3 regions of the Anaeromassilibacillus sp. Marseille-P3371 genome follow, and region 3 is predicted to be linked to each of the others. Evidence: predicted binding sites of a transcription regulator. Region 3 holds the regulator's gene; each other region holds the start of a gene.
What was found. The regulator HrcA, encoded in region 3, represses chaperone genes, less so after heat shock. The targets are predictions, from matches to a motif close to TGTTAGCACTCNNNNNNNNNGAGTGCTAACA.

Region 1 (7,868 bases), 1.9 Mb from region 3:
TTTGAGACAGCCCTAAGAATCGGGATAGGTAGAAGGTAATTGGGAGGGGGCTGTCCTATGCCACAGCATATAACCGTTTTGGATTATAATCCGGAATGGCCGTTAAAATATGAGCAAGAAAAAGAAAAGATAAGCGCAATATTAAAAGGTAATTGTATTACAATCTATCACATCGGCAGTACATCTGTTCCGGGACTGGCGGCTAAACCGATTATTGACATTATGGCAGTAGTGAGAAGCCTTGAACAAGTGGATATTGTTTCAGGGGACTTTTCTAGTATAGGTTATGAATACCTCGGAGAATTTGGAATAGCTGGCAGGCGCTATCTCCGGAAGGGTGGAGATGAACGAACTCATCAAATCCATATCTTCCACGCGGACGATTGGAACAACATCGGAAGGCACCTTGCATTCCGGGACTATATGCGTACTCATAAAAAAGAACGGGATGAATACGCACAAATAAAAAAAATCCTTGCACAAAATTTTCCCTACGATATAGATCGTTATTGTGAGGGAAAAGAGGATTTTGTGCGAAGAATGGAAGAACAAGCGCTTTCACAATATGACGGGACATGGGACAAACTATATATTGCTGCAAGGAAAGTACAGTACGAAAGGAAATTTTCCCACTTACTTGAAGTTGGCTCTGTTTCGGTTGCACTTCTTACAGAAAAGGGAGACATCTGCGTCGGTGTTTGTATGGATGCCACTTGCTCTTTGAGAATGTGTGCAGAAAGAAATGCGATAGCAAATATAATTACAAATGGAGAAAATCAAATTGTGAAAATAGTTGTAGTGATGTCGGACGGAAAAGTAGGTATGCCTTGCAGGACGTGTCAGAAATTTTTTATGCAGTTGGATAAAGATGCCGGAAAAATAGAAATTTTGTGCGATTATGCAACAAAAAAGGTGATACAGCTAGGAAAGCTATTCCAAGATTGGTAGTGTACAAAAGTTTGGAAGAGAGGCTGACGGGGAATTTATAACAATTGCTTCCAGTTCCGATAGGATGAGTATCCATATAGGTCGGCAAATCCGATATATATAAAGTCCCCATTATGGGCATAAAAATGGGGTGATGCAATGATTGCGTTTGCTTTATGTTCCGATAGCCCTAGGCGCTGCTATCGGTTTCCTGGTATTGAAGGGCATAAAGATGAACCCGCGGTCTCGTATGATTGGAAAAAGATTCCTTATATATTTAAAGATATGCTCCATATAGACTGTATTTGCAAAAGTACAAGGGATCATGAACATTTTCCAGACGCGTGTTGAACAACGGAAGAAAGTACTGAATCTAAAAAAAATTTATGATTTAGATAAAGCAATCGCAAAAATCGTTGATCATGCAGAGTGGATGACACTTGTATTTAAATCTTTATTGGATGATGGAGAAGGATTCGAGGGGAAAAGGCTTTCTAAATCATTCCCATAGAATAAATGAAGGAAATTTATGCCAGCCGTTTACTACGATTTAAACGTGTTTCATACAGTTGAAATGAAAAATGACCTTGTCACAAATATGAAAAGTATTTCCAATATAAGGCGATAAGCGGGAGAAAGGTTTTTAGGTAATGCCAAGACAAGCGGGGCATTACACCTCTAAGAGAAGCCGTTAGAAGCATACCGACTGATTTCTACTTTACCATTCGGTATAAAATATGTAGATGAAAAAATAAATTCTGTAAGTTTTAACGGTTGTCGAAAAAAGAACTTGACATTTCAAGAATTGGCCGTATAATGTTCTATACAAAACAGTTTGAAATAAAACAGATGGAGGCACAATATGAATCCGGAAAAAGCTCTGACGTTCCAAATCCGGACACTGGGGAACCTGATCGAGCGGAAGATGAATTATATCATTGCTAAAAATGTCCATGACGATATTACACCCATGCACAGTATGATCTTAGCTTATTTGCATCGCAATGAAGGGCATGACATTTATCAGAAAGATATTGAATCCCGCTTTGATATTACACGTTCTACTGTCACCAGCATTTTAAAGCTGATGGAACACAAAGGGTATATTCGTCGGGAAGGTGTGGCGCATGATGCGCGTTTAAAAAAAATTGTACCGACGCCATTGGGAAAGGAGATTCATTGCCGTGTAGAGTCATCCATTTTGCAAGCGGAGGAGCTGGTGGAGTCCGCTATCACCCCAAAGGAGCACGAGGAATTATTGGTTTTGTTAAAGAAGCTACGCGATCGGATTCAAGAACCTATGGAGTAATTTCGTTTCAACATCAAGCTGTTTTTGAACCATATAGTTCTATATCGTACAGTTTTGTGCCAAACAAAATGGAAGGAGGATTTCTATGATCCACACACTTACTTCTCAGATCCGGCAGTATAAGCGGGATTCCTTTTTAGCCCCACTTTTTACGATGCTGGAGTCGGTCATGGAATTGACCATTCCTCTCATGATGGCGTCGATTATCGACGACGGCATTAACACAGGAGAGATGTCCACCGTTTATCGTGTGGGGGCCATGATGCTGGTTGCAGCCGCACTGTGCCTGCTTTTTGGCATTCTGGCTGGAAAATTTGCAGCCAATGCGGCAACAGGTTTTTCCTGTAATTTGCGCGATGCGATGTTTGCCAACATCCAGCGCTTTTCTTTTTCCAACATCGACAAATATTCTACCGCTGGGTTGGTGACCCGTTTGACCACGGATGTCACCAATGTGCAGAATGCTTATCAGATGGTCTTGCGCATGTGTGTGCGTGCGCCGGTGATGATGATTTGTGCGCTTTTTATGGCGTTTTCGATCAATAATCGGATCAGTATGGTTTTTGTTGTGGCGATTATCTTTTTGGCGATCTGCTTGGGTCTGATTATGTGGAGAACCATGAGCTTATTCGATCAGGTGTTCCGCAAATACGACGATCTAAACGCGAGCGTTCAAGAAAATGTTTCCGCCATTCGGGTGGTCAAATCCTTTGTACGGGAGAAATTTGAGACCGAAAAGTTTCAAAAGGCAGCTCAGAATCTTTATCGCTTGTTTGTAAAGGCTGAAGGTATGCTTGCTTTTAACAATCCCGCTATGATGCTGGCGATGTATGGGTGCATTCTGTCCCTCAGCTGGTTTGGTGCGCAGATGATTACGGTCGGCAGCTTGACCACTGGTGAACTGACGAGTCTGTTCAGCTACGTTATGAATATCTTGATGAGTTTGATGATGCTCTCCATGGTGTTCGTTATGATTACAATGAGTGTTGCAAGTATGCACCGCATTGCAGAAGTTATCAACGAAAATCCTGACATCCAGAGCCCAACAGAGGCTTGCACCGAAATTGCAGACGGCAGCGTCGATTTTGACCATGTGAGTTTTTCTTACCGGCATGGCAGTGGAAAACCAGTCTTACAAGACATCGATCTACATGTTCGCCCCGGGGAGACCATCGGCGTGATTGGCGGGACCGGCAGCGCAAAGTCGAGCCTTGTCAATTTAATCAGCCGCCTGTACGATGTATCCGAGGGTACAGTACGTGTGGGTGGCCGCGATGTACGTGACTATGACTTGGAAACATTGCGCAATGAGGTAGCGGTGGTTCTGCAAAAGAACGTGTTGTTTAGCGGGACGATTTTGGAGAACTTGCGTTGGGGCGATAAAAATGCAACGGAAGAGGCATGCAAACGCGCCTGTCAGTTGGCTTGTGCAGATGAGTTTATCCAGCAGATGCCGAAGGGGTATCATACTTATATCGAACAGGGCGGAACGAACGTCTCTGGTGGACAGAAACAGCGCCTTTGCATTGCGCGCGCATTGTTAAAGAAGCCGAAGATTTTAATTTTGGATGATTCTACCAGCGCAGTGGATACCGCCACGGATGCCAAAATCCGCCGGGCGTTCCGCGAGGAGATTCCCAACACGACAAAATTTATTATCGCTCAGAGGATCTCCAGTGTACAGGATGCAGATCGCATTTTGGTGCTGGACGACGGGCGAATCGATGGACTGGACACCCATGAAAATCTGCTGAAGACCAATAAGATCTATCAGGAGGTCTATGAGAATCAGACAAAAGGTGGCGGCGACTTCGATCAGAAGGGAGGCGAGTTGGCATGAGTGAAACCAGACAAGTAGGAAGACGAAATGTGCCCGGTGTCAAAGGGAAAGGCCCCAAAAATGCCAAAGGGGTTTTGAAACGTCTATTGGCCTTTATTTTTAAAAATTATTTACCGCATTGTATTCTGGTTTTGGTGTGTATCATCGGTGCTGCATTAGCCCAGGTACGCGGGACATTGTTTCTTCAGACGCTGATCGACGACTATATCACACCGATGATTGGTTCACCGGACCCGGATTTTGGCCCGCTTGCGGCTGCTCTGTTGCAGATCGTAGGGGTCTATGCATTTGGTATTCTCTGTTCCTTCTTATTCACCCGCGTGATGGTCAATGTCTCGCAGGGAACGCTGCGAAATCTGCGTGTGGAATTGTTTTCCCGCATGGAGCGGCTGCCCATCCGTTATTTTGATACCCACGTGCATGGCGACATCATGAGCATCTATACCAATGATACAGATACCCTGCGTCAGTTTATCAGCCAGAGCTTGCCGCAGATTTGTTCCTGTGGCGTTACAGTACTGAGCATCTTTTGCAGCATGGTGATTTTGGACATTCCACTCACCCTGCTTACATTGGCGATGATCTGTGTCTCGCTGCTGGTGACGCGCAAAATCGCTGGGAAATCGGGCAAATACTTTGCAGAACAACAAAAGAACCTCGGTATTGTGAATGGCTACATTGAAGAGATGATGGATGGCCAGAAGGTGGTCAAGGTCTTTTGCCATGAGGATGAAACCCTGGAAAAATTTCGGGAATTAAATGAAAACCTGCGGGAAAGCGCCAAGCAGGCAAATACATTTGCCAATATCCTGATGCCCGCCAATGTGCAAATTGGCAATCTGAGTTATGTGCTCTGTGCAGTCGTCGGGGCGACCTTGGCAATCAATGGGTATGTTGGACTGACGCTGGGGACCCTGGTATCCTTCCTGACGCTCAATAAGAGCTTTACGCAGCCGATCTCGCAGATCAGCCAACAGCTCAACAGCGTTGTCATGGCGCTTGCAGGCGCGGAGCGCGTCTTTACGCTGTTGGATGAAGAACCGGAAACGGACGAGGGCTATGTTACCCTGGTGAATGTCAAGGAACAGGCCGACGGTTCCCTTGTAGAATGCGAAGAGCGCACTTGCCGTTGGGCATGGAAACATCCGCACAGCGATGGTTCGGTGACTTATACCCGCTTGACGGGTGACGTGGTGTTTAACGATGTAGACTTTGGCTATACACCGGATAAAATTGTGCTGCACAATATCAAGCTGTATGCTACGCCGGGACAGAAAGTGGCCTTTGTCGGCAGTACAGGAGCCGGAAAGACAACCATTACAAATCTGATCAACCGGTTTTACGATATTCAAGACGGAAAGATTCGTTATGACGGAATCAACATCAACAAGATCAAGAAGGATGATCTGCGCCGCAGTTTGGGCATTGTTTTGCAGGATACGCATCTTTTCACCGGGACGGTTATGGAGAATATCCGATATGGCCGTTTAGAGGCAACCGATGAGGAATGCATTGCAGCAGCACGCTTGGCAAATGCAGACGGCTTTATCCGCCGTTTGCCGGACGGTTATCATACCATGTTGACTGGCGATGGATCGAATTTGAGCCAGGGTCAGAGACAGCTGCTGGCGATTGCTCGTGCTGCTGTGGCAGACCCGCCAGTCTTGATTTTGGACGAAGCGACCAGCTCCATTGACACCCGTACAGAAGCATTGGTTCAGCAAGGTATGGATGGATTGATGTATGGCCGTACAACGTTTGTGATTGCGCATCGCTTGTCCACAGTTAAGAATGCGGATTGTATCATGGTTCTGGAACAAGGCCGAATCATTGAACGCGGTACACACGACGAGTTGATTGCCCAGAAGGGGCGTTACTATCAGCTCTATACGGGCAATCTGGCATAAAAGAATAGACGGCAAAAGCGTGGCTGAATTCCTCGCTTTTGCCGTCTTTGTTTTCTTTAATTATTTCGGATGGCTTCATAGGAAGAATGGATGTCCCCAAAAATATTGTACAAGATCCGGAGGTTCAAGCGGTAGAAAGGTCCGGCGTCTATAGGCTACCAGAGGAGGGCTGCTGAACCTCTATGGGCCTTCTGCGATTGTGATCGTCAAGAGAGGCAATCCGTCCGGATGTTTTGTTCATAATTTGTTCATTGCATTTTTTCAAAAGTTGTACTACAATACAATTAGCACTTGATTAATAAGAGTGCTAAATTAAAATGCAAGAGGTTGATAAAAATGGCAATGAAACAGTTTCAGGCGGAATCAAAACGCCTTTTGGATTTGATGATTCATTCGATCTATACGCACCGTGAGATCTTTCTGCGCGAGTTGATTTCCAACGCAAGCGACGCCATCGACAAGCTCTACTATAAAACGCTGTCTGACGGAGATACCGGGCTCTCGCGGGAGGACTTCTCTATTTGCATCCAACCGAATAAGGAAGCGCGCACATTGACTATTTCGGATAATGGTTGCGGTATGACGAAAGACGAACTGGAAAACAATCTGGGTACCATCGCCAAAAGCGGTTCGCTCAGCTTTAAAAAGGACAACGAGCCAAAAGAGGATATCGAGATTATCGGCCAGTTTGGGGTCGGTTTTTATTCAGCGTTTATGGTCAGCGACTGTGTGACCGTGACGAGCCGCGCGTTTGGAAGCGATGAAGCATGGAAGTGGTCCAGCAAAGGAGCCGAAGGGTACACCATCGAGCCCTGTGAAAAGGAAAGTTACGGTACGGAGATTCTTCTGAACATCAAGCCAAATACAGAAGAAAACAATTACGACGAATTCTTGGATACCTATACCATAAAGAATCTTGTCAAGAAGTATTCGGATTACATTCGCTATCCCATCCGAATGGATGTGGAAAAAAGCCGCATGAAAGAGGGTTGCGATGAGAAAAATCCCGAATTTGAAACCTATACGGAGAATGAAACCCTAAACAGCATGGTTCCGCTCTGGCGTAAGAATAAAAATGAGATTACCGAGGAAGAGTACAATCGGTTTTATCAGGACAAATTCAATGACTATGAAAAACCGCTGAAGGTTATTCACAGCAGCACAGAAGGGGTGGCTACGTACAACGCCCTATTGTTTATTCCGGCACGCGCACCGTTCGATTTTTATACCCGCGATTACGAAAAGGGACTCCAACTCTACTCGAACGGGGTATTGATTATGGAGAAATGCCCGGATCTTCTGCCGGATTATTTCAGTTTTGTGAAAGGCCTTGTCGATTCGCAGGATTTGTCGCTAAATATTTCCAGAGAAATGTTGCAACACGACCGCCAGTTGAAGGTCATTGCCTCTAGATTGGAAAAGAAGATCAAGTCCGAGTTGGAAAGTATGTTGCTCAACGAGCGTGAGAAATACGAATCTTTCTATAAAAATTTTGGTTTACAGCTAAAATATGGCGTGTACGCCGACTACGGTATGCATAAGGAGATCCTACAGGATCTGTTGCTGTTCCACTCTTCCAGTGAGAAGAAATTGGTGACGCTCAAAGAGTATGTGGGCCGCATGAAGGAAGAGCAAAAGTATATCTACTATGCCTGCGGCGAGACAGTGGACAAAATTGATCTCCTTCCGCAGACAGAGGCACTGAAAGATAAGGGGTATGAGATCCTATATCTTACGGATAATGTGGATGAATTTGCTCTGCGCATGATGATGAAGTACGAGGAGAAGGAATTCCGTTCCGTTTCCGCTGACAATTTGGACTTGGAGACTGAGGAAGAAAAGCAGGAAGCTGCAAAGAAAGTGGAAGAGAATAAAGATTTGCTCG
Region 2 (7,868 bases), 800 kb from region 3:
CAATGGCGATGCAGGTATCCTTGCTTTGCCGCAGTGGATTGGAGGAAAGTGTTCCGGCGGTCCCCGAAATGTAAGAGTCCAACAATCGCTTCAATTCGGCGGTATTCCCAGTCTTAACACATTCTGTAAACATCTGCTCATGTTCAAAAGAGACCGGCATATTCGTCAGCTCTTTCTGGGAAAAATAGCTGGATTCCAGCGCGCGGTCGATGGCTTCTTGCGGAAGTTGTTCTTGTTGAGCAATGAAAAAATCGGAGAGGCCGATTCCCTCTCCGAGTATCGTTAGATGCAACATCTGCGTGTACCGAATAAACTGTACGGTATTGTGAATGGGCAGTTGCTTTGCCGCATTGTAGAGCCGGTGTGTGTCCTGACAGGTATACAGTGGGGCAACACTGCTGATCTTACTCTGGGAGATTTCTCCCAAAAGCGCTGGCCCTAAAATGAGATAATAAGGGCGGTTGTCCCGGAAAAAAGAAATACAAGCATACGATAAAATGGAATGATACGTTTGTAGGACGGGGCACTGCTTGGCATGGGCAATCAAATTTTCTGCGATGGATTGGGAAAGGCCAATTCCTTGAAATTCCGGTAAAGAAGGACAGAAGAAGCGCGAGGAACCGCACTCGTCGAGAATAAGAATGGGGATTTGCGATACTTCATAAAGTAATTTGCAGAATTCGCAGATTCGCTCCCAGTCATTATGAAATTTCATGTCGATCTCCATTTCCCGCTTTTTCAAAAGCGTCAAGAAAAGTTCAAAAACTGGTAACATATTTTGTGCTGCAAAAGTCTATAGTGAATATACTATATAGAATATATTATATATAAATGAAAACTATTTGAACAAATTATTGCCAACGGAGGTGCAGCATGGAGATCATTGCGTTTAAAAATATGGTATGGGATCTGACGCGACAGATTTCCGATGGTATGGACGAATTGTTTCGCCCGATCAGCGCCCATTATGGGTTAACACATATGCAACTTCGTATTTTGCTGGAACTCTGGGCCGAGCCGGAGTCGCAAACAATCGGCAGCCTTGGACGTGCGCTGGGAGTGACCAGCGGGAATATGTCCTCTATGTGTAAGCGTTTGGAACAGGAAGGATTCCTCATCCGATTTCGTGATATAAAGGACGAACGCGTGGTAAAGGTTGCCCTATCTGAAAAAGGACAGGACGCGGCTCTGGAAATTGACCGGCTAGCAGAAGAACGATATGCTTCCTGCCTACAGAGGCTTGGAAAAGAGCGAATGGAAGTGATCGCTTCTGATTTGCAGGAAATCAACGCATTGCTGCATGAGATGTTGGCGAGTCATCAGAAAGGAAATGTAGAATGAAGGAACAAAAATCACCTAAGAAGCCACTTGTATACTATTATGTGATTGTAGTGGTGGTGCTTCTCCTCTTGAATGCATTGGTTTTTCCGAGCCTCTTTGGGACACGTGTCACAGAGGTCACTTATGATGCATTTCTGTCCCAGTTGGATGATGGAAAAATCACGCAAGTGGAGGACCAGGAAGACAAGATTGCCTTTATCGGCCAGGATGAAAAAGGCAAAGAAGCTGTTTTTGTCACAGGAAAGATGGAGGATGGAGACACCTTAAGCAAACGGTTGCAGGAAGCTGGCGTGCAATATGGCAAAGAGATTCCAAAGGAGGAATCTCCACTGCTGACCTTTATCCTTTCCTGGGTATTCCCGATCCTCATGTTTGTTATTTTGGGACAGCTTCTTACGCGATACATGCAGAAGAAACTGGGCGGTCCGAATGCCATGACTTTCGGAAAGAGCAATGCAAAAATATATGTAGAGGCCAAGACCGGCAAAACCTTTGCCGATGTGGCTGGACAGGATGAAGCAAAGGAAGCGCTTTCCGAAATCGTAGATTTTCTACACAATCCCTCTAAGTATGCCGATATTGGCGCAGCTTTGCCAAAGGGCGCTTTGCTAGTGGGCCCTCCCGGAACCGGTAAAACCCTTTTGGCACAGGCGGTGGCAGGAGAGGCAAATGTGCCGTTTTTTTCGATTTCCGGCTCAGAGTTTGTGGAGATGTTTGTCGGAATGGGTGCAGCAAAAGTGAGAGACTTATTTAAACAGGCCCAGGAAAAAGCGCCCTGTATTGTGTTCATCGATGAAATCGATACCATTGGAAAGAAACGCGAGAGCGGTGGCATAGGTGGAAATGATGAACGAGAACAAACCTTAAATCAGTTGTTGACAGAGATGGACGGTTTCGATGGAAAGAAAGGCGTTGTGATCTTGGCAGCCACCAACCGGCCCGACTCTCTGGATAGTGCACTCCTGCGTCCGGGGCGTTTTGACCGCCGGATTCCAGTGGAACTGCCCGATTTGGCTGGACGAGAAGCAATTCTAAAAGTCCATTCCAAAAAGATCAAGGTAGCGCCGGACATCGACTACAATGCAATTGCCCGTGCAACAGCGGGAGCTTCTGGTGCAGAGTTAGCCAATATCATCAATGAGGCGGCCCTGCGTGCAGTACGTTGCGGCCATTTCAGTGTGACACAAGCGGATCTGGAAGAGAGTGTAGAGGTTGTGATTGCCGGTTATCAACGTAAAGGTGCAGTGATTTCCCCGAGAGAAAAAGAGATTGTCGCTTACCATGAAATTGGACATGCGTTGGTCGCCGCCATGCAAAGCGATTCAGCCCCTGTGCATAAGATCACAATCATCCCTCGAACTTCGGGAGCCCTGGGCTACACCATGCAGGTGGAAGAGGGAGAAAGGGTTCTGATGTCCCGTGAAGAGGCGTTTAATAAGATTGCTACGTTGACGGGAGGCCGCGCGGCGGAGGAGTTGATCTTTGGTTCCTATACCTCCGGGGCGTCCAATGATATTGAGCAGGCCACAAAGCTTGCTCGTTCCATGGTGACCCGGCTTGGTATGAGCAAGACTTTTGATATGATGGCACTTGAAACCGTAAGCAATCAATATTTAGGGGGGGACGCCTCTTTGACCTGTTCGCCAGAAACTGCCGCAAAGATCGACCAGGAGGTCTTAGAGTTGATTCGCTCTGCCCATGAAAAAGCGATTGCTATTTTGAAAGAACACACAGAGAAGCTCCATGCATTGGCACATTATCTATTGGAAAAGGAAACGATTACGGGCGACGAATTTATGGAGATCCTAAAAAAATAACCGAACAGGACGGCCGAGCGATTCCTTTGGGGATTGTTCGGCCGTCAGTCGTGTTGATTCCATTTTGCTTTTATCAGGGGCCTGTGTTATAATCAAACTCGGCTGATATGTGGAATGGTTTTTGTGGCGGAAAAAGGTGTGATCATTGCCAAACAGGCGAGGTCTATTCTTGTAGAGTAAAAATGTAAGTAGTCAAAAAAACGGGTACTTCCCGGGAAATAGGAGCGTATCTATGGCAGAACAGTGGAAAATGGTGATCCCATGTCTACTCGGCGTTGAGGGCTTGGTAGGGGACGAATTGCGTGCAATGGAGGTACAAAATGTGGAGCCGCAAAATGGCCGTGTCTTTTTTACCGGTGATGCAGCGACACTTGTACGCACAAATCTTGGCTCGCGATATGGGGAACGTGTTTTGGTCGAGCTGGGAAATTTTGAAGCGCGCAGCTTTGAAGAACTCTTTCAAGGGGTCAAAGCATTGCCATGGGAACAATGGCTCGAAAAGGATGATGCGTTTCCAGTCAAGGGCCGCTCGCTCAATTCAAAGTTGGCCAGCGTTCCGGATTGTCAATCCATTGTCAAAAAGGCGGTGGTGGAGAGACTAAAGGGAAAGTACCATTTAAATTGGTTTGAAGAGACCGGCGCATTACATCAGATTCAGTTTTTGATTATGAAGGACCATGTCAGTGTGATGCTGGATACTTCGGGAGCGGGACTTCACAAACGCGGATACCGGGCGAACGCCACGGAAGCGCCGATCAAGGAAACGTTGGCGGCGGCGATGGCGTACCTTGCCCGCGTGCGTCGTGACGGTATCGTCATCGATCCATTCTGCGGTTCAGGGACAATTCTGATAGAAGCCGCGCTCTATGCAAAAAATATTGCTCCGGGTTTGCAACGTACATTCACAGCGGAGCGTTGGAGGAATATTCCATCTGCGGTTTGGAAACAGGAGCGTGCACGCGCGCAGGACTTGGTGCGCCGGGATGCGGATTTTAGCGCATATGGGTATGATATTGATGGGGCTGCGGTTCATCTAACCTTAGAGAATGCACGAAAGGCAGGTGTGATTTCTTGCGTTCATGCGGAAAAGCGGGATGTGGCCTCTTTCCAGCCTTTGGGAGAACGCGGCGATGTGATCTGTAATCCACCCTACGGGGAACGCTTGTTGGACATCCGGGCGGCAGAAGAATTCTATCGGATAATGGGGAAGGTATTTACCCCAAAGAAAAAGTGGAGTTACAATATCATAAGCCCCGATGAGACCTTTGAAGAATGTTATGGTAGAAAGGCAGACCGGCGCAGAAAATTATACAACGGTATGATTAAATGCCAGTTTTATCAGTACTATAAAATGGGATTTAGCAAATAGGGAATTCGTTCGCTATGGTGAAAAGACGGGGTATACCGTGTAAAGAGACAAAAAGGACCGGACCAAAAGGGAGCGCGGATTGGTACAAAGCAACTTATTCGCCAGTGCCAAGACATAATGGCCGGAATTGCATGTGCAGTTCATCAAGCTCTCCTGGAAATCCGGCCCTTTTTTGCATATTTCTGGACGAATTGTAAATAATTTATGAAATTGCATTTTTTCGGGAAAAACCCCTTGATTTTTCAGCAGCAAGTGGCTAAAATAGTCTTAGCACTCAAAGATAAGGAGTGCTAAGATCATATCGTTTCAAGCGGCGCGATCAGAATACCGAGCAGTTTGAAAGGGTACGCATTGATTTTGTATGATATATTTCTGAAGGAGGAAATTTAAATGACAATCAAACCGTTGGCAGACAGAGTTCTGATTAAGATGGAAGAAGCAGAAGAGACCACAAAGAGCGGGATTATCCTGGCAGGTTCTGCAAAGGAAAAGCCGCAGGTCGCGGATGTCATCGCAGTGGGCCCCGGCGGTATGGTAGATGGCAAGGAAGTTGTCATGAATGTCAAGGTGGGAGATCGCGTAATTACCAGTCAGTACGCTGGCACAGCGGTCAAGATGGACGGCGAGGAATACACCATCGTTCGCCAGAGCGACATCCTTGCAGTGGTTGAATAAGTTATATTCGAACATTCATATCATCATATTTGGAGGAATGGATTATGGCAAAGCAGATCATCTATGGCGAAGAAGCAAGAAAAGCTCTGCTGAGCGGTATCAACCAGCTCGCAGATACGGTTAAGATTACATTGGGACCGAAGGGCCGCAACGTTGTGTTGGATAAGAAGTTTGGTGCTCCGCTCATCACAAACGATGGCGTGACCATCGCAAAAGAAATCGAACTCGACGACCCGTTCGAGAACATGGGCGCACAGCTGGTGAAGGAAGTTGCGACTAAGACAAACGACGTTGCTGGTGACGGCACAACGACGGCAACCTTGCTGGCACAGGCGTTGATCCGTGAGGGAATGAAAAATGTCGCGGCTGGTGCGAACCCGATGGTTCTGCGCAAAGGCGTACAGGATGCAGTGGACGCTGCTGTAGGCGCTCTGCGTGAGCATTCGAATAAGGTCACCTGCTCTGACGATATTGCCCGTGTTGCAACGGTTTCCGCTTCGAATGAAGAAGTCGGTAAGCTGATTGCAGATGCAATGGAGAAGGTTACCTCCGACGGTGTAATCACCGTTGAAGAGAGCAAGACAGCGGTCACCGACTGCGATGTTGTAGAAGGCATGATGTTCGATCGTGGTTACATCAGCCCCTATATGGCAACGGATACCGACAAGATGGAAGCGGTTCTGGATGATGCTTACATCCTGATTACCGATAAAAAGATCTCCAATATTCAGGAAGTTCTGCCGCTGCTCGAACAGATTGTACAGGGTGGTAAGAAGTTGCTGATCGTCGCAGAGGACGTTGAGGGCGAGGCGCTCACTACGCTGATCCTGAATAAGCTGCGCGGCACCTTCAATTGTGTTGCTGTCAAGGCCCCGGGCTTTGGTGATCGCCGCAAGGAGATGTTGCAGGATATTGCCGTATTGACCGGCGGCCAGGTGATTTCTTCCGAGCTGGGTTTGGAATTGAAGGATACCACCATGAGCCAGCTGGGCCGTGCACGCCAGGTAAAGGTTGACAAGGAGAACACGATCATTGTCGATGGCGCGGGCAATCCGGACGACATCAAGGCGAGAGTGCATCAGATCCGCAGCCAGATTGAGACCACCACGTCCGACTTCGACCGTGAGAAGTTGCAGGAGCGCCTGGCAAAGCTGGCCGGTGGCGTAGCAGTCATTCGCGTTGGCGCTGCAACCGAGATCGAAATGAAGGAAAAGAAACTCCGCATCGAAGATGCTCTGGCAGCAACAAAAGCAGCTGTCGAAGAGGGCATCGTAGCGGGCGGCGGTGTTGCATTGATTGACACCATCCCGGCGGTGACGAAACTGTTGGAGAGCGCAGAGGGTGATGCAAAGACCGGCGTGCAGATTGTTTTGAAGGCATTGGAAGAGCCGGTCCGCCAAATTGCAGCAAATGCGGGCGTAGAGGGTTCCGTGATTGTGGAGAACCTCAAGAAGGAAGCAAAGGTTGGCTATGGCTACAATGCTCTGAGCGGCGAATATGGCGACATGATTTCCTTTGGTATTGTCGATCCGACCAAGGTTACCCGTTCTGCCTTGCAGAACGCAGCTTCTGTTGCACAGACCGTCCTCACCACCGAGAGCCTGGTGGCAGACAAGAAAGAGCCGGTTCCGCCGGCAGCACCGGCAGATCCGGGCATGGGTGGAATGTATTAATTGTAAATACCGTGGATGTTTCAAAGGACTTGGATTCCAAAAATCGGAATCCAAGTTCTTTTTTGCGTTTTTTCCAGTTTTTACCGAATAATAATTACAAATTTGTAAGCAATCTATGAAAAGCGCCTTTTTTCGCGATTGCGGAAGCCTGGATTCCCCTCAGAACGTCCTGCTTAGGAGAAATGAGTAGCTTTTCTAAAGACGCCGAAATCCGCCTTCTCTGTCTTTTTCCGCGGTTTGAGGAATTCGACGGGGTATGATAAGATAGGCACATCACCAGAAAGGAGGTGCGACAATGGGAATGAGTTCTATTTTCTGGCTGGTGGTCATCGTCATCGCTGTCGTTGTAGAAGCTTGTACCGTTCAATTGGTTTCTATTTGGATGGTAGCCGGCGGCATTGGGGCGTTGATCGCCGATCTGTGTGGAGCGCCATTTTGGATTCAAACAGCTATTTTTGCCGGCGTGACAGCTTTGGCGCTCGTGATAAGCCGCCCCATGGTCAAAAAGGTGATGCACTTTCAAAAGGTGGACACCAATGCGGGTCGATACATAGGGAAAACTGGTATCGTAACCGCGCAAATTGACAACACAGAAGGTGTAGGTCAGGTGACTGTGCTCGGCAGTGTCTGGACAGCGCGCTCTTTGGACGGCTCCATACTTCTCGAAGGAGAAAACGTCGTAATCAAAGCGATTGAAGGGGTTAAACTGATTGTAGAGCCGGAACACCGGCGTCCTGAGGCCGAATAACAACTGAGTTGAGAAGAATAAAGGAGAATTGTTTATGCCATATGTCATTATTATCCTTGTCTTGTTGTTGGTCGTAATTGTTATCGCCAACATCAAAATTGTTCCACAGGCCCACGCATACGTTATGGAACGGTTGGGCGCTTATCATGTAACGTGGGAAACCGGGCTTCATGTCAAAATTCCATTTTTGGATAAAATTGCAAAGAAGGTCTCCTTAAAGGAACAGGTGATCGATTTTCCACCCC
Region 3 (7,868 bases):
TTTTGCCAAGCCGGGCTTTGAGAGCCGTCACAATCTGAAATATTGGCATTGTGAAGAATATCTGGGACTTGGCCCTGCAGCACACTCCTTCTTAAGTGGAAAGCGTTTTTATGAAACGCGCGATCTTCGCGCATTTTTAGCTGGACAACCGCCCATAGAGGACGTAGACGCCGAGATACCTGCGGGGAGTCCGGAAGAATACGCCATGTTGGCACTCCGATTAACAGAGGGATTGCAGGATCAAAAATACAGCGCACGCTTTGGAATTTCCCTCCCAACGCGTTGGAAACGCAGTGCGCAGAACTATACACATGCAGGTCTGACAGAATGTTGGCCGGGAGGGTTCCGATTTACCCGAAAAGGTTTTTTAGTTTCGAATGCTCTGCTTGCAAAAATTTTATACGAATCGTAATATTATATATAATAATACAAATAGAATATTCTGTTGTTGGCGTATGCCCTTTTTGTATGGAAACTTTAAAAGGAGAGCGTTCCAATTGAGGGAGTCCTTTTGGCGGTAATTTCGGATGCTTGTTTGATTGTTCAGGCCAATGATACACCCTTTGGCGATTGGAAAATGGGCATATCGCCTGTTATACAGCGGATCATTCGTTCATCCTGAGATTTTTAAATCTTTTGGATGATGGAAAGTGGAAGAGAAGAAAAGGCCCTGCATCCGGTGTAGAACACTGGATGCAGGGCCTTTTTTAGACAATTTAGGGTTTCCCTCTGTACCGATTTTATCAGACACCATGCTTTCTTGGGGAACCGCCAAACCGTCTATTTACTTCTTGAGGATTCTCTTTAAATAGGCTACGTCCAGCAGGTTCACGGTCTCGAAATTTCCTTTATAAAACACGGCCCAATTATTGAATACACAGGGCAATTCCTTTGCTTTTTGTAATGTATCGACCTGAATAAACGATACAGGTACGTCATTCGCTGCGCAGTACTGCCGAATGGTCTCCACGCTTTGATGGATATAGGGACACTGCATATCATAGTAAATGGTTAATTCCTGATTTGCAATTTTCCCAATTTTTGCATTTGGGGCGAATCGCGGTGTTGTTCCATCAAAAGAACACGCAAGCAGTTCATAGCCTGGATCGGCCGTATCAACGCACTCAAAGCCAAATTCTTTTGCAAATGCTTGATCGGAAAGCCAGGTCTTTTGCCTTTTTGCGCCGAGCATACAAATGCCGGATTTTCCCTTCTCTTTGGCATCCGCGAAACAATACTCCATCAGCGCTTTCCCATACCCTTTTCCTTTGTAGCTGCCAGAAACCCACAAGCAATATAGGTAATAGTAGTTGTCGCCAACTACAGGAACCCAAGCGGTTTCGAGAGGCGCATATTCGATAAAGACGGTTGCCTTTTCGTTCAACTTCCGAAAGACATGACCCTCTGGAAGCCGGTCTGAAAGCCATTGTCTCTTTGCTTCCACCCCCGGATGGGGCTTCCTGCTGCGAATGATACAGCACAAATGCTCGTGTAATAGGTTTTCGGATGTTAAATTTATAAACTCTGTATCCATATGGACCTCTTTTCTCCATGGTTCTGGTGAGTACGATCCCTTGCTGTGGTCTCACTATTTTGAGAAGAATCCAATACTTCGGAAGAGTGGTACACTCTTTAATCAAAGAATCTGCCTGCTGAGGAAAGAAAACAATGGAAAGTCGATGCATTTACTTGGAATCAATCCTTGTAGGAGCGACTCTTTTATCCATCCTCTTGAATAGAACAAAACCAGGACAGGGGACAAAGAGGCCCTGTCCTGGTCTGGTTATGCTTTTTTATCGTCGAACATCTCTTTAATTTTGTCGAAAAAGCCTTTGCGTTTTTGGTAGTTTTTCTCTTCCGCGCAGCTATCAAATTCTTGTAAAAGTTGCTTCTGCTTTTGAGAGAGATTTTTGGGGACTTCGATGGTCATCCGGACATATTGATCTCCCCGGCCCCTGCCGTTGATATGGGGGATTCCCTTTCCTTTGAGTTTAAACACATCCCCGGGTTGTGTGCCCTCACGCACTTGGTAGCTTACACGTCCGTCAATGGTCGGTACGGTTACCTCAGCACCGAGTGCCGCTTGCGTAAATGTGATCGGCATTTCACACCATACATCGTCCCCGCGGCGCTCAAAGATCGGATGCGGCCGCACATTTACATAGACATGTAAATCGCCGCTAGGGCCGCCGTTTGCACCTGCATTGCCTTGTCCGGAAACATTGAGCATCTGGTCATTGTCAACACCGGCGGGAATGTTGATCTCGATCGTCTTTTGTTTGCGCACGCGTCCGCTGCCGTTGCAAGTGTGGCAGGGAGATTCGATCACGCGGCCAGTACCGCCGCAGCGGTCACAGGTCCGCGCGGTCTGTACCACGCCAAACGGCGTACGCTGGTTGATGCGTACCTGTCCCGTACCGCCGCACTGGGGGCAGGATGCTGGACTAGTTCCCTTCGCGGCGCCTGTGCCGCCGCAGTCCGGACACGACTCGATTTTGTTGAAGGAAATGGTTTTTTTACAACCCTTTGCAGCTTCCTCGAAGCTGATGTTGACGACTCCTTCCGTATCGCTGCCGCGGCGCGGCGCATTTGGATTGGCGCGGCGCGCGCCGCCGCCAAAGCCGCCAAAAAAGCTGTTGAAAATATCCCCCAAGTCGATGTCGCCGGTGAACGGGCTGCCGGCTGCACCGCCACCGAAGTTGGGGTCCACCCCGGCATGGCCGAACTGGTCGTACCGGGCCCTTTTATCTTTGTCCGAGAGTACCTCATACGCCTCATTGACTTCTTTAAATTTTGCCTCCGCCTCTTTGTCCCCCGGATTGAGATCCGGGTGATATTTTTTTGCCAATTTGCGGTAGGCTTTTTTTATTTCGTCTTCGGTGGCGTTCTTTGGCACACCCATCACTTCATAAAAATCCCTTTTATCGGCCACACCTATCACTCCTACAAATGCGCAAGCCGCCTCAGCTCTGTCTGGAAATCTTTGCCCACGCGAACTCTCATTTTTATGCGGCACAGCCGCGTTCTCTATCCTATCAGGTTTTCCGCCTGTTGTAAATCACTTTTAGAGAAAATCCACTTCGCCATTTTACGGGTGAAAGCTGTTGTGGGTATCATCCACACCCACAACAGCCTTACCATCGTTTATCAGGAACGAATACTGCCATGCAGTACGCCCGAAAGTTTATTTATTGTTGTTGTCATCGACGTCCTTGTACTCTGCGTCATAGACCGGATTGCCGTTTGTATCCTGCGCCGGGGCCCCCGCATTATCTGCCGGCTGGCCGCCTTGCGGTGCAGCTGCCTTATACAGCTTTTCGGAAACGGCATACAAAGCTTTTTGCAGTTCTTCTGTACGGCTCTTGATATCCGCGACATCATTGCCGGAAACCGCCTGCTTCAGCGCATTGGACTTTGCTTCCAGGTCGCTCTTGTCAGAGGCGTCCATCTTATCGCCGCTGTCCTTTATCAGTTTTTCGACCGAGTAGCAGAGATTCTCCGCCTCGTTCTTTGTATCGACCTCTTCGCGGCGCTTTTTATCCTCTGCGGCATACTTTTCCGCATCCTTGACAGCCTTATCGATGTCGTCCTTGCTCATATTGGAACTGGAAGAAATCGTGATGTGCTGCTCTTTGCCGGTTGCAAGGTCCTTTGCAGAAACGTTGACGATGCCGTTTGCATCGATGTCGAACGTGACCTCGATCTGGGGGATGCCGCGCGGTGCGGGTGCAATGCCGTCCAACTTGAACAGCCCCAACTGCTTGTTATCGCGCGCGAATTCACGTTCACCCTGCAGTACGTTGACTTCGACCTGTGTCTGGCCATCCGCAGCCGTGGAGAAGATCTGGCTCTTCTTAGTCGGGATGGTGGTATTGCGCTCGATTACCTTCGTCATGACGCCGCCCATGGTCTCAACGCCGAGGGACAGGGGCGTGACATCCAGCAACAACAAGCCTTCGACTTCGCCGCCGAGCACGCCTGCCTGCAATGCAGCGCCAATGGCAACGCATTCATCCGGGTTGATGCCCTTGAACGGCTCCTTGCCAGTCAGCTTCTTAACCTCTTCCTGAACAGCCGGGATTCTGGAAGAACCGCCGACGAGCAGAACCTTGCTGATCTGGCTGAACTGCAAACCGGCATCCTGCATAGCCTGACGAACCGGGCCAATGGTCTTTTCTACGAGGTCAGCGGTCAGTTCATTGAACTTTGCGCGGGTCAACGTCATATCGAGATGCTTTGGACCGGTGGCATCGGCGGTGATAAACGGCAGGTTGATTTGGCTCGAAGTCATGCCGGACAGTTCGATCTTTGCCTTTTCTGCCGCTTCCTTCAGTCTCTGCATCGCCATCTTGTCGCCGGAGAGATCAATTCCGCTCTCCTGTTTAAAGGAGCTGACCATCCAATCGATGATGCGCTTATCAAAATCGTCGCCGCCCAAGCGGTTGTTGCCAGCAGTTGCAAGAACCTCCTGAACACCGTCGCCCATCTCGATGATGGAAACGTCGAATGTACCGCCGCCGAGGTCATACACCATGATCTTCTGCTCTTCGCCCTTGTCGATGCCATAGGACAGAGCAGCTGCGGTCGGTTCATTGATAATGCGCTTTACATCAAGACCGGCAATCTTGCCGGCATCTTTTGTAGCCTGACGCTGTGCGTCGGTGAAGTATGCCGGAACAGTGATAACCGCAGAGGTGACCGTTTCGCCCAGATAGGCCTCTGCATCTGCCTTCAGCTTTTGCAAAATCATTGCAGAAATTTCCTGCGGGGTGTAGCTCTTGTCGTCGATAGCCACTTTATAGTTGGAACCCATCTCTCTCTTGATGGAAGAAATGGTGCGGTCTGGATTCGTGATCGCTTGGCGCTTTGCCACCTGACCCACCATGCGCTCGCCAGTTTTGGAGAATGCCACTACGGACGGCGTTGTACGCGCCCCTTCTGCGTTGGCAATTACGACCGGCTCGCCGCCCTCAATTACGGCTACGCAGGAATTTGTTGTACCAAGGTCAATACCAATTGTCTTACTCATAATCTATACCTCCAGTTTTGATTCGGTTGTTTTCGTCAGTAATTTATATTTGGAAAGGGGATTGCGGGATGGCGAACCGCTCAGTTTGCAACCACGACCGTTGCATGCCGGACGACTTTGTCGCCGATCTTATATCCCTTCTGATAAACCTGTGCGACCACATTTTCCGCTGCGCTCTCGTCATCGATGTGCGATACAGCATTGTGTAACTCCGGGTTGAACGCCTCCCCTGCGACGCCCATCTCGGCCACGCCTAGCTTTTCCAGTGCCCTTTTCAGCTGTGTCTGGACCATTTCAACGCCCTTGCGCAGATCTTCGACACTGCACTCCTGTTGCTCGAGCGCGCGCTCCAGATTGTCTGCCACCGGCAGAAATTCCAGCACCGCTGCGGCTGTCGCGTCGGAATAAATCGCCGCTTTTTCACGCTCGGTCCGCTTGCGGAAATTGTCATATTCCGCTGCGGTGCGCAAAAATTGATCTTTTTGCTTTTTCAGGGCCTCCTCTGCTTCTTCAAGCTTTTTCTGCATCGCTTCTTTCTCTGCTTTGGCCTTTTTGCCGCCAAAGCCTCCTTTGTCCTTTTTGTCTGCCTTTTCCGCTTGTTCGGAAGCCTCCGGTTCCGCGCTCGCCTGCGGTTCAGTTCCGGCCTCTGTCTGCGGATTCTTTTCCTCCGTATTCAACTGCCCGGACCCTCCTTCGTTTTAAATTGCGCCTTTTGCGCTCTATCATGATTAAGCATTATAATCCATCAATTCGGTAAGCATTTTTCCCACTGCATCGGATAGATACTCCATGTGGGAGATCACCTTGGCATAATTCATGCGCATGGGACCGATGATCGCCAGCGCACCAGCATCTTTGCCTCCAACGGTATAGCGGGAGATCACCACACTGGAATCTTTCAATTCCGGCCGGCCGGTCTCATCGCCGATCAGTACCTTCACACTCTTGCTCCGCTGTTCCAACAGACGGTTCAATTCATCTGCCCGTGCCAAAAAATCCATCATCCGGCGCGCCGTAAGGGAAAGTTCTGGATAAAAAAGGAGATTCGTCTGTCCCTCCATACAGATTTCCGCCTGCATGGAATCCCGAGCGACATCGAGAACAGCCATGAACGCAGAGGACATCAGGATCGCCATTTCTCCCATCGAGGCCGCCATATTTTGAATAAAGGCGGGCGTTACCTCTGAAACGGGCATTCCAGCCAACCGCTCATTAAACACCCGGAAAAACACCCGTAAGATTTCTTGGGACAGATCAAAATCGCAATGGAATACGCACGTTTTCATGGTCCCAGCAGAGGTCATCAAAATAACCATCGCTGTCCGGCGACTCGTCTGTACGAACTGAATCGCGCGGATATTGGCGCCACGCCCGCTCGGCGTAGTTGACACTGCGGCAAACCGCGTAGCGGCTGCCAGAACTCTGGAGACGCCGTCCAGCAACTTTTCCGGGTCATAGGCGCTGGAGAGCAGCTGGCTGTCCAGGAAACGCTTCTCCTCGCGGGTGACGGGCTTTCTTTTCATCAGGGTGTCGATATAAACTCGATACCCCATCTGTGTGGGCACTCTGCCCGCCGAGGTGTGCGGTTGGTCCAAAAGTCCCATTTCGGCCAAATCGCTCATTTCATTGCGAACAGTGGCAGAAGAGACCGCAAAGTCTAGGTTGTCACAAAGCGCCTTTGAACCGACTGGCTCGCCGGTAGAAACATACAATTCGACGACTGCTGCCAGGATTTTTTTCTTCCGTTCGCTGAGTTCCAACCTTCCCACCTCTTTTATTTAGGTTTTAGTTTTAGCACTCTTTTAGATCGAGTGCTAACTCTAGTTATTAATTTATCATTACTTTGCCCGATTGTCAATAAGATAAATGTAAATTAATTATGAATCTGCCAAGAGAAAACCAAACAATTTGCGCAAAAATCGGAAAAGAGGAAGGCAAGATATGCTCTTTGCAATTTTGGGCGTCTTCCGAGCAGCCTTTTGGTACGGTTTTCCCTACACAATATAGAAGGAACCCCTCTTGACCTGGCAGAACCCTTTGAGCGGTTCCATCGATAGAGCGATTGCTTGGATTCTGCTTTATCCTGGGGTACATGAACAAACAGGTCGAATCGTTTCTGACGGTGGATTTCCAGTGGATATTTGAGATGGTATATTTTATTGGTATTGTGTTCGTTTGAAATAAGTTTGATTCAGCTGATTCTCTCACGGATCCAATGGCGGCCAGTGAGAGAATCAGCCCCTCTCAATGAACTTGTTTTGGCAAGAACTCTGTTACAGCTGATTGGAAAGGAGAATTTCCTACATTGAGAGGTCTTTACCTATGGCCTGTGCTTACCAGAACGGTACAATTGTTTTTGATCGAAAGACACTGTATAAAAAGCAGGCTGTCCACTTTCCAGAGTTTCCCGAAAAGCAAGGAAAATCGAGAGGGATTTCCTATAATTTTGCCTGGACAAACTCTTGCTAAAATTCGGAAAATGGCCTATAATCAACATGTATGGTGGTTAAACCAAGGAAACTTGAAACCGAAAGGAGTACCGATATGAATTATTCCCATGAAGTGGAAAACATGTGTCCTGTAGCCAAAGGTCCCCATCACGGTCCCGCACCCATCCCGGAGGAGGGCAAGTGGGTAAAAGCCTACGAGATCAAAGACATCTCCGGCCTGTCCCATGGTGTGGGCTGGTGTGCACCGCAGCAGGGCGCTTGCAAATTGACCCTGAATGTAAAAGATGGCATTGTGCAGGAGGCTTTGGTGGAAACCCTGGGCTGCTCCGGCATGACCCATTCTGCCGCTATGGCAGCAGAAATTCTCCCGGGTAAGACTCTGTTGGAGT

Region 1: a site for HrcA is predicted at 6,266-6,296, ahead of htpG (molecular chaperone HtpG). Genes of this name have one in related genera too.
Region 2: a site for HrcA is predicted at 4,793-4,823, ahead of B9Y59_RS04580 (co-chaperone GroES). Genes of this name have one in related genera too.

What each region holds. Positions count from the first base shown of each region.
Region 1 is NZ_LT835157.1:2,361,250-2,369,117, reverse strand. Features, by position in the region: gene B9Y59_RS16620 (GrpB family protein) at 58-948, shown strand; gene B9Y59_RS09880 (MarR family winged helix-turn-helix transcriptional regulator) at 1,790-2,236, shown strand; gene B9Y59_RS09875 (ABC transporter ATP-binding protein) at 2,322-4,076, shown strand; gene B9Y59_RS09870 (ABC transporter ATP-binding protein) at 4,073-5,983, shown strand; gene htpG (molecular chaperone HtpG) at 6,320-7,868, shown strand, end outside.
Region 2 is NZ_LT835157.1:1,303,369-1,311,236, forward strand. Features, by position in the region: gene B9Y59_RS04560 (AraC family transcriptional regulator) at 1-715, opposite strand, end outside; gene B9Y59_RS04565 (MarR family winged helix-turn-helix transcriptional regulator) at 874-1,341, shown strand; gene ftsH (ATP-dependent zinc metalloprotease FtsH) at 1,338-3,158, shown strand; gene B9Y59_RS04575 (THUMP domain-containing class I SAM-dependent RNA methyltransferase) at 3,391-4,527, shown strand; gene B9Y59_RS04580 (co-chaperone GroES) at 4,918-5,202, shown strand; gene groL (chaperonin GroEL) at 5,247-6,875, shown strand; gene B9Y59_RS04590 (NfeD family protein) at 7,171-7,623, shown strand; gene B9Y59_RS04595 (SPFH domain-containing protein) at 7,658-7,868, shown strand, end outside.
Region 3 is NZ_LT835157.1:504,774-512,641, forward strand. Features, by position in the region: gene hemW (radical SAM family heme chaperone HemW) at 1-412, shown strand, start outside; gene B9Y59_RS01465 (GNAT family N-acetyltransferase) at 785-1,534, opposite strand; gene dnaJ (molecular chaperone DnaJ) at 1,784-2,932, opposite strand; gene dnaK (molecular chaperone DnaK) at 3,185-5,029, opposite strand; gene grpE (nucleotide exchange factor GrpE) at 5,110-5,706, opposite strand; gene hrcA (heat-inducible transcriptional repressor HrcA) at 5,758-6,789, opposite strand; gene B9Y59_RS01490 (iron-sulfur cluster assembly scaffold protein) at 7,574-7,868, shown strand, end outside.